DNA from 2 places in the Thioalkalivibrio sp. ALJ2 genome. Region 1 is predicted to be linked to the other one. Evidence: predicted binding sites of a transcription regulator. Region 1 holds the regulator's gene; the other holds the start of a gene.

What was found. The regulator sigma-54, encoded in region 1, starts transcription at its own class of promoters, with help from an activator protein. The targets are predictions, from matches to a motif close to TGGCANGNTNCNTGCTT.
Region 2: a site for sigma-54 is predicted at 1,206-1,222, ahead of F468_RS0104290 (CmpA/NrtA family ABC transporter substrate-binding protein). Genes of this name have one in related genera too.

The regions. Positions count from the first base shown of each region.
Region 1 is NZ_KB899554.1:585,443-588,817, forward strand. It holds gene lptA (lipopolysaccharide transport periplasmic protein LptA) at 1-27, shown strand, start outside; gene lptB (LPS export ABC transporter ATP-binding protein) at 78-806, shown strand; gene F468_RS0102735 (RNA polymerase factor sigma-54) at 865-2,358, shown strand; gene hpf (ribosome hibernation-promoting factor, HPF/YfiA family) at 2,361-2,699, shown strand; gene F468_RS0102745 (PTS sugar transporter subunit IIA) at 2,704-3,174, shown strand; gene hprK (HPr(Ser) kinase/phosphatase) at 3,242-3,375, shown strand, end outside.
Region 2 is NZ_KB899554.1:906,574-909,948, forward strand. It holds gene F468_RS0104285 (nitrate regulatory protein) at 1-933, shown strand, start outside; gene F468_RS0104290 (CmpA/NrtA family ABC transporter substrate-binding protein) at 1,402-2,697, shown strand; gene ntrB (nitrate ABC transporter permease) at 2,746-3,375, shown strand, end outside.

The DNA.
Region 1 (3,375 bases):
ATCCAGCCCCGCGAAGACGACGAATGAACGAGCTCGACACCAGCGCGCCCGCCGCGGCCGGTGGCGAATCTGCGCCGATGGCCGGCTATCTGACCGGCCGCGAGCTGACCAAGCGCTATGGCAAGCGTACGGTGCTGGATCGTGTCGACGTCGATCTGGCACCAGGGGAGGTCGTGGGCCTGCTGGGACCGAACGGCGCAGGCAAGACCACCTGTTTCTACAGCCTGGTCGGCCTGATCCGGCCCAATCGTGGCCGCATCACGCTGGGTGACCGGGACATCACCCGGGCCCCGATTCATTCGCGGGCCCGAGCCGGGCTGGGCTACCTGCCGCAGGAGGCCTCGATCTTCCGTCGGCTGAGTGTTTGGGACAACCTGCAGGCGGTGCTGGAGCTGCGCTCGGAGCTCGACCGCCACGAGCGACGCCGCATCGGCGATGCCCTGATCGAGGAGTTCCAGCTGGAGACCGTGCGCCACAGCCCTGGGATTGCCCTGTCCGGGGGCGAGCGTCGCCGCGCCGAGATCGCGCGGGCACTGGCCGGTGACCCGCGCTTTATCTGCCTGGACGAACCGTTTGCCGGCGTGGATCCGATTTCCGTGGGTGATATCCAGGCCGTGATTGGGCATCTGGCCCGGCGCGGGATCGGTGTGCTGATTTCCGACCACAACGTGCGCGAGACCCTCGGAATCTGCGACAGGGCCTATATTCTTAGTGAGGGCCGCATCCTGAGCGCCGGGACCCCGCAGGAGCTGCTGGACGACCCCCAGGTGCGCCGCGTGTATCTCGGAGAAAACTTTCGACTGTGAACATTGATCAGTGTTTCCTTAAGATGATCTTGATGGTCACCATGGACCTCAAACCGCGATGCTGAAGCCCGGGCTTAATCTGCAGCTGGGGCAGACGCTGACGATGACCCCGCAGCTGCAACAGGCGATCCGTCTGCTGCAGCTTTCCACGCTGGAGTTGCAGGCGGAGATCCAGCAGGCGCTGGAAAGCAACCCCATGCTCGAGCAGGTGGAGGACGAGGGCGAGGAGGCCCCGCCCGAGCGCCCGGAGGAAGGGGGCGAACGGGTCGACGGGGATCGCATGCAGGCCGACACGGCTGGCGATGACGTGATCCCCGAGGAGTTGAGCACCGACAGTCGCTGGGACGACATCTACGAGCCCGCCCCGAGCCCACGCGGCCTGGACGACCGCGACCCGCTGGAGAATACCTCCGACGGCGAGGACGAGGGCCTGCAGGACCACCTGCTCTGGCAGCTGCATCTGAGCCACCTGACCCCACGAGACCAACGGATCGGGGCGGCGCTGATCGACGCGATCAGCCCGGACGGCTATCTGGACAGTGAACTCGAGGCGCTGGCGGAGATGATCAGCCAGGGCGAAGACGAGCCCGTGGGGGTCGACGAGGTCGAGGCGGTGCTGCACTGGATTCAGCAGTGCGACCCGCTGGGCGTCGGTGCGCGGGACCTGCGCGAGTGCCTGGAGATCCAGCTGCGCCATTTGGCGCCGGATGCCCCGGCGCGTGACGCGGCTCGAGCCATCCTGGAAAACGGCATGGAGAGCCTGGCCAAGCGGGACTACCGAGCCCTGCAGCGCCAGTCCGGCGTGCGCGACCCGGACGAGCTGGCGCGGGCGCTGGACCTGATCCGCACCCTGAATCCGCGGCCCGGTGCCCAGATCAGCGAGTCCACTTCGGAATATGTGGTGCCGGATGTCTATGTCCGCCATGACCGCGATGGCTGGCGCGTGGACTTGAACCCGGAGATTGCGCCGCGCATTCGCATCAACGATCTCTATGCGGGCATGGTGCGGCAGGTCTCCGATGCGCGTGATAGCGCGTTTATGCGCGATCAGTTGCAGGAGGCGCGCTGGTTCCTGAAGAGCCTGCACAGCCGGAACGACACCCTGCTGCGGGTCGCCCAGGCCATCGTCGTGCGCCAGCAGGGGTTTCTCGAGCATGGTGAGGTTGCCATGCAACCGCTGATCCTGCGCGATATCGCCGAGACCCTGGAGATGCACGAATCGACCATCTCGAGGGTGACTACACAGAAATACATGCACACCCCGCGTGGGGTATTCGAGTTCAAGTACTTCTTTTCCAGTCATGTTGGCACAGCCGATGGCGGCGAATGCTCGGCGACCGCGATCCGTGCCATGATTCGGGAATTGATTGGTGGCGAGACCCCGAACAAGCCACTGAGTGATGCAAAACTGGCCCAGATCCTGTCGGATCGGGGCATTAATGTGGCCCGACGCACCGTGGCCAAGTACCGCGAGGCTATGCACATACCGTCTTCCAGCGAACGCCGGCAGATGGCGAGTATGCCCAGTGGAACCAAGCAAAAAGGAGCCTGACCATGCAGATCAACCTGACCGGCCATCACGTCGATATCACCGACGCCCTGCGCGACTACGTGAACGAAAAGTTCGCGAAGCTGGAACGCCACTTCGACAAAGTGATCGACGTGCATGTGGTGCTGACCCACGAGAAAAACCAGAACCTGAACAACAAGGCGGAGGCCAATCTCCAGGTCAGCGGCAATCACATCCACGCCGAAGCCAGTCACGAGGATATGTATGCGGCGATTGATGGCCTGATCGACAAGGTGGATCGTCAGCTGATCAAGCACAAGGAAAAGGTCAAGGACCATCACCGCGCCGAGGGTGCCCAGCGCAACCGCGAACAGGCCCTTTAACGCAATGACCATTGCCGAGCTGATCACCCGCGCCCGTATCCGGCTGGAGCCCGAGTGTTCCAGCCAGAAACGGGCGCTCGAGACCCTGGCCGAGTTGCTGGCCGTCGGCGGCGAGGAGTCCGCCGGCCCGGCCAGCGGGGCCATCTTCGAGGCCCTGTCTGCCCGCGAGAAGCTTGGCTCCACCGGTCTGGGGCATGGCGTGGCCATCCCGCATGGGCGTCTGGCCGAGCTCGATGTCCCCCGGGTCGCGGTCCTGCGGCTGGACCAGGGGGTCGACTTCGACGCCATGGACCACGAACCCGTGGACATCCTGATCGCACTGCTGGTGCCCGAGGCGGCGACCAGCGCGCACCTGGACCTGCTGGCGCAGCTGGCTCGCGGTCTCTCGCAGCCCGACAATATCGCCTCGCTGCGCCGTGCCGGCGACGCGGACGCCCTGGAACGCGAACTGACCCGGGCCTTCGGCGACGCCTGAACATGGCTCTCCCGGCAGTACTTTCTCTCTTACGACGCCCCGTGCCAGCACTGCCGGAGATTCGTGCATGAACGAGGCACTGGGAGAGGGCGGCATCGCGCGCGACATCACCGTAGAGGTCCTGATCCAGGCGATGGGCAATCGCCTGGATCTGCGCTACGTACACGGCGAGCAGGTCGCACCGGATCGCAACCTGGTCGG
Region 2 (3,375 bases), 320 kb from region 1:
CTCTCGCCGATGGAGGCGATGCGCGGCTTCAGCGAGCTGATCCGGTCGCTGCTGGCAGTGGTGTTCGAGGCCGCTGACTCCGCCACGGACCCGGAGGTCTCGCGGGCCCTGGTGGCCCTGCTGAACTTCATGCAGGGCAAGGAGCTGGCGGGCCAGGAACGCGCGATCGGGGCCGCCGGCTTTGGTCAGGGCGTGTTCGATGGCGAACTGCGCCAGTCCCTGTTGCACCGGATCGATGCCCAGGAACGCTCGTTTCGGATCTTCTCCGAGTTTGCCCCGAAGCCCGCCTGCGCGGCCTGGCAGGAACTGCAGGGCGCGGGCTTCGCGGCGGAGGTCGAGCGGCTGCGCCGTCAGGCCTGTACCCACGGCGATCTCCGGGGCGATCCCCTGCCGGACCCGGCCCGCGCCGAGACCTGGTTTGCCTGCACCACCGCGCGCATCGACGCGATGAAGGAGATCGAGGACCTGCTGGAGATGCACCTGAACGAGTGCTGTTCGGCACGCATCACGGCGGATCGCGCGGACCTGGGCGCTGTGCGTGATCGGGTGGAGCAACTCGCCGAGTCGGAGCTGCGCGACAGCGTGCCGTATGCGGTGTTTTTCGGCGCGCCGGAGGGCCTGGAGAGCACGCAGGAGGAGGGCGAGACCGTACTCAACGTCCCGATCGTCGGGCACTCGGTGATGGACCTGGTGCAGCGCCAGGCGACCCGGCTGCAGTCGGTGGAGGACGAACTGCATGCGGCACGCCAGGCCCTGGCCGAACGCAAGACCATCGAGCGCGCCAAGGTGCTGCTGATCCAGCACCGCGGCCTCAGCGAGGATCAGGCCTACAAGCTCCTGCGCCAGACGGCGATGAACCAGAACCGGCGCCTGGCCGAGGTCGCCGAGGCGACCGTCGCGATGTCCGACCTCCTGGGCAAGGGCGACCTGTAGCTAATACGCGGGGAAAGGGATTCCGCCCCTGTGGGAGCGGGCCTGCCCGCGAAGCCCCTGCTAGTGTCCGACAATGGCAGGGGCTTCGCCGCCAAGGCGGCTCCTACGGGGTGTGCACCAGAGCGGTTCATCTGCACCGCCGGCGTGCCCCAGGGTGGTGCCGCTTGTGATCGTCATTCCCCTGCCAGGATTCGATTGTTTACCGGGAACCGTCCGATTTTTCCGCGTCAGGGTGGGCTTTGGTCCACGAGAGTCGATTAGCAACAGCTAATTGGCACACCTCCTGCAGGAGACTGAGCAAGACGAGCCAACGGCGGTTCGTCGCCTGACAACAGGGAGACCCGATGACCGGGCCTCCCGTGGGACTGGACAAAGGCGTCCATCACCCGGCTGCAAACGCGGCCGGGCTGATGCGACGCCTTTTTTCGTTTTTGGGACGTGTTTGCTGACAAGGGGAGTGAACCCGCAATGACCGATCACACGAAAAAGGCCTCCGGCCTGTCGCGCCGGCGTTTCCTGGGCGGCATGGCCGCCGGGATCGGCGCGACCGCGCTGGGCGTTTCCGGGGCCGCGCCCTGGGGGTATGCGAAGGCCGGCAACGGCAAGCCGGAGACCACCGAGGCGAAGCTGGGCTTTATCGCCCTGACCGACGCCGCTCCGCTGTTCATCGCGCTGGAGAAGGGGTTCTTCGCCGCCCACGGCATGCCGGACGTACAGGTGCTGAAGCAGTCCTCCTGGGGCACGGTGCGCGACAACCTGGAACTGGGCTCGCGCCGCGGCGGCATCGACGGCTCGCACATTCTGACGCCGATGCCCTACCTGATCCATCGTCGCGGTACGCCGATGAGCATCCTCGCGCGGCTGAACCTGGCCGGACAGTGTATCTCGGTGGGCGATGAATACGCCGATCTGAAGGTCGGCCTGGAGACCGGGGAGTTCAAGGAGGCGCTGGCGGAGAAGCGCGCCGGCGGCGACGAGGTACGCGCGGCGATGACCTTCCCCGGCGGCACCCATGACCTGTGGATTCGCTACTGGATGGCGGCCGGCGGGATCGACCCGAACCGCGACATCTCCACCATCGTCGTGCCGCCGGCGCAGATGGTCGCCAACATGCGCGTCGGGTCCATGGACACCTTCTGTGTCTGCGAGCCCTGGAACATGCAGCTGATCAACCAGGGCATCGGCTATACCGCGAACACCACCGGCGAGCTCTGGCACAACCATCCCGAGAAGGCGCTGGGCATGCGCGCGGACTGGGTGGAGGCGAACCCGAACGCGGCCCGCGCCCTGACCATGGCGGTGATGGAGGCGCAGATGTACTGCGAGGACCCGGCGAATATCGAGGAGGTCGCCGAGATCTGCTCGCGCCGGCGCTACATCCATGCCCCGTACGGCGACATCATCGACCGCATGCAGGGGCACTTCGACTACGGCACCGGCCGCGTGGTCGAGGATCACCCCGACCGCATGCGCTACTGGAACGACCAGGCCTCCTATCCCTTCAAGAGCCACGACCTGTGGTTCCTCACCGAGGACATCCGCTGGGGCTACCTGCCGCCGGATCTCGACATGCAGGCCCTGGTGGACGAGGTCAACCGCGAGGACATCTGGCGCGAGGCGGCCGACACGCTCGGCATCGATTCGGCCGACATCCCCGAGTCCACCTCGCGCGGCAAGGAAGAGTTCTTCGACGGCAAGGTCTTCGACCCGGAAGACCCACAGGCCTATCTCGACAGCCTGGAGATCAAGGCGCTCGCGTCCTGACGCGACGGCCCGACGCCCCCTGCACAGACGATTCAAGAGGATTCGACGATGAGTGCCATTCTCGATCGCAACATGACCTTCGGCGCCGGGCGCGAACGCCCGGCGGCCGCGGAGACCTCCACGGCCGCGGTGGCCCGGCCGGCGGCGCCGTCGGCCCGGTCCGGCGGTGCCCCGCCGCCCGACCCCGGGGCCTGGGCCCGGCGTATGCGCAACGCGGCTACCGTGGTCCTGCCCCCGGTGATCGTGACCGCGATTTTTTTGCTCCTTTGGGAAATGATGACGTCCTCCCAGGGAGCCGTACTGCCCGGCCCGAGTCAGGTGATCACCGACACCTGGGAACTGATCGTCAACCCGTTCTATGACTACGGCGGCAACGACGTGGGCATGGCCTGGCAGCTGCTCGCCAGCCTGGAACGCGTGGCCTACGGCTACGCCCTGGCGGTGGTCGCCGGGATCGGTCTCGGCGTGCTGGTCGGCCAGTCCACCTGGGCGATGCGCGGGCTGGACCCGCTGTTCCAGGTGCTGCGCACCGTGCCGCCGCTGGCCTGGCTGCCGATCTCCCTGGCCGCGTTCCAGGCGAGCAACCCGTCGGCCATCTTCGTGATCTTCATCACCGCGATCTGGCCGATCATCATCAACACCTCGGTCGGCATCCGGAATATCTCGCAGGACTACGTG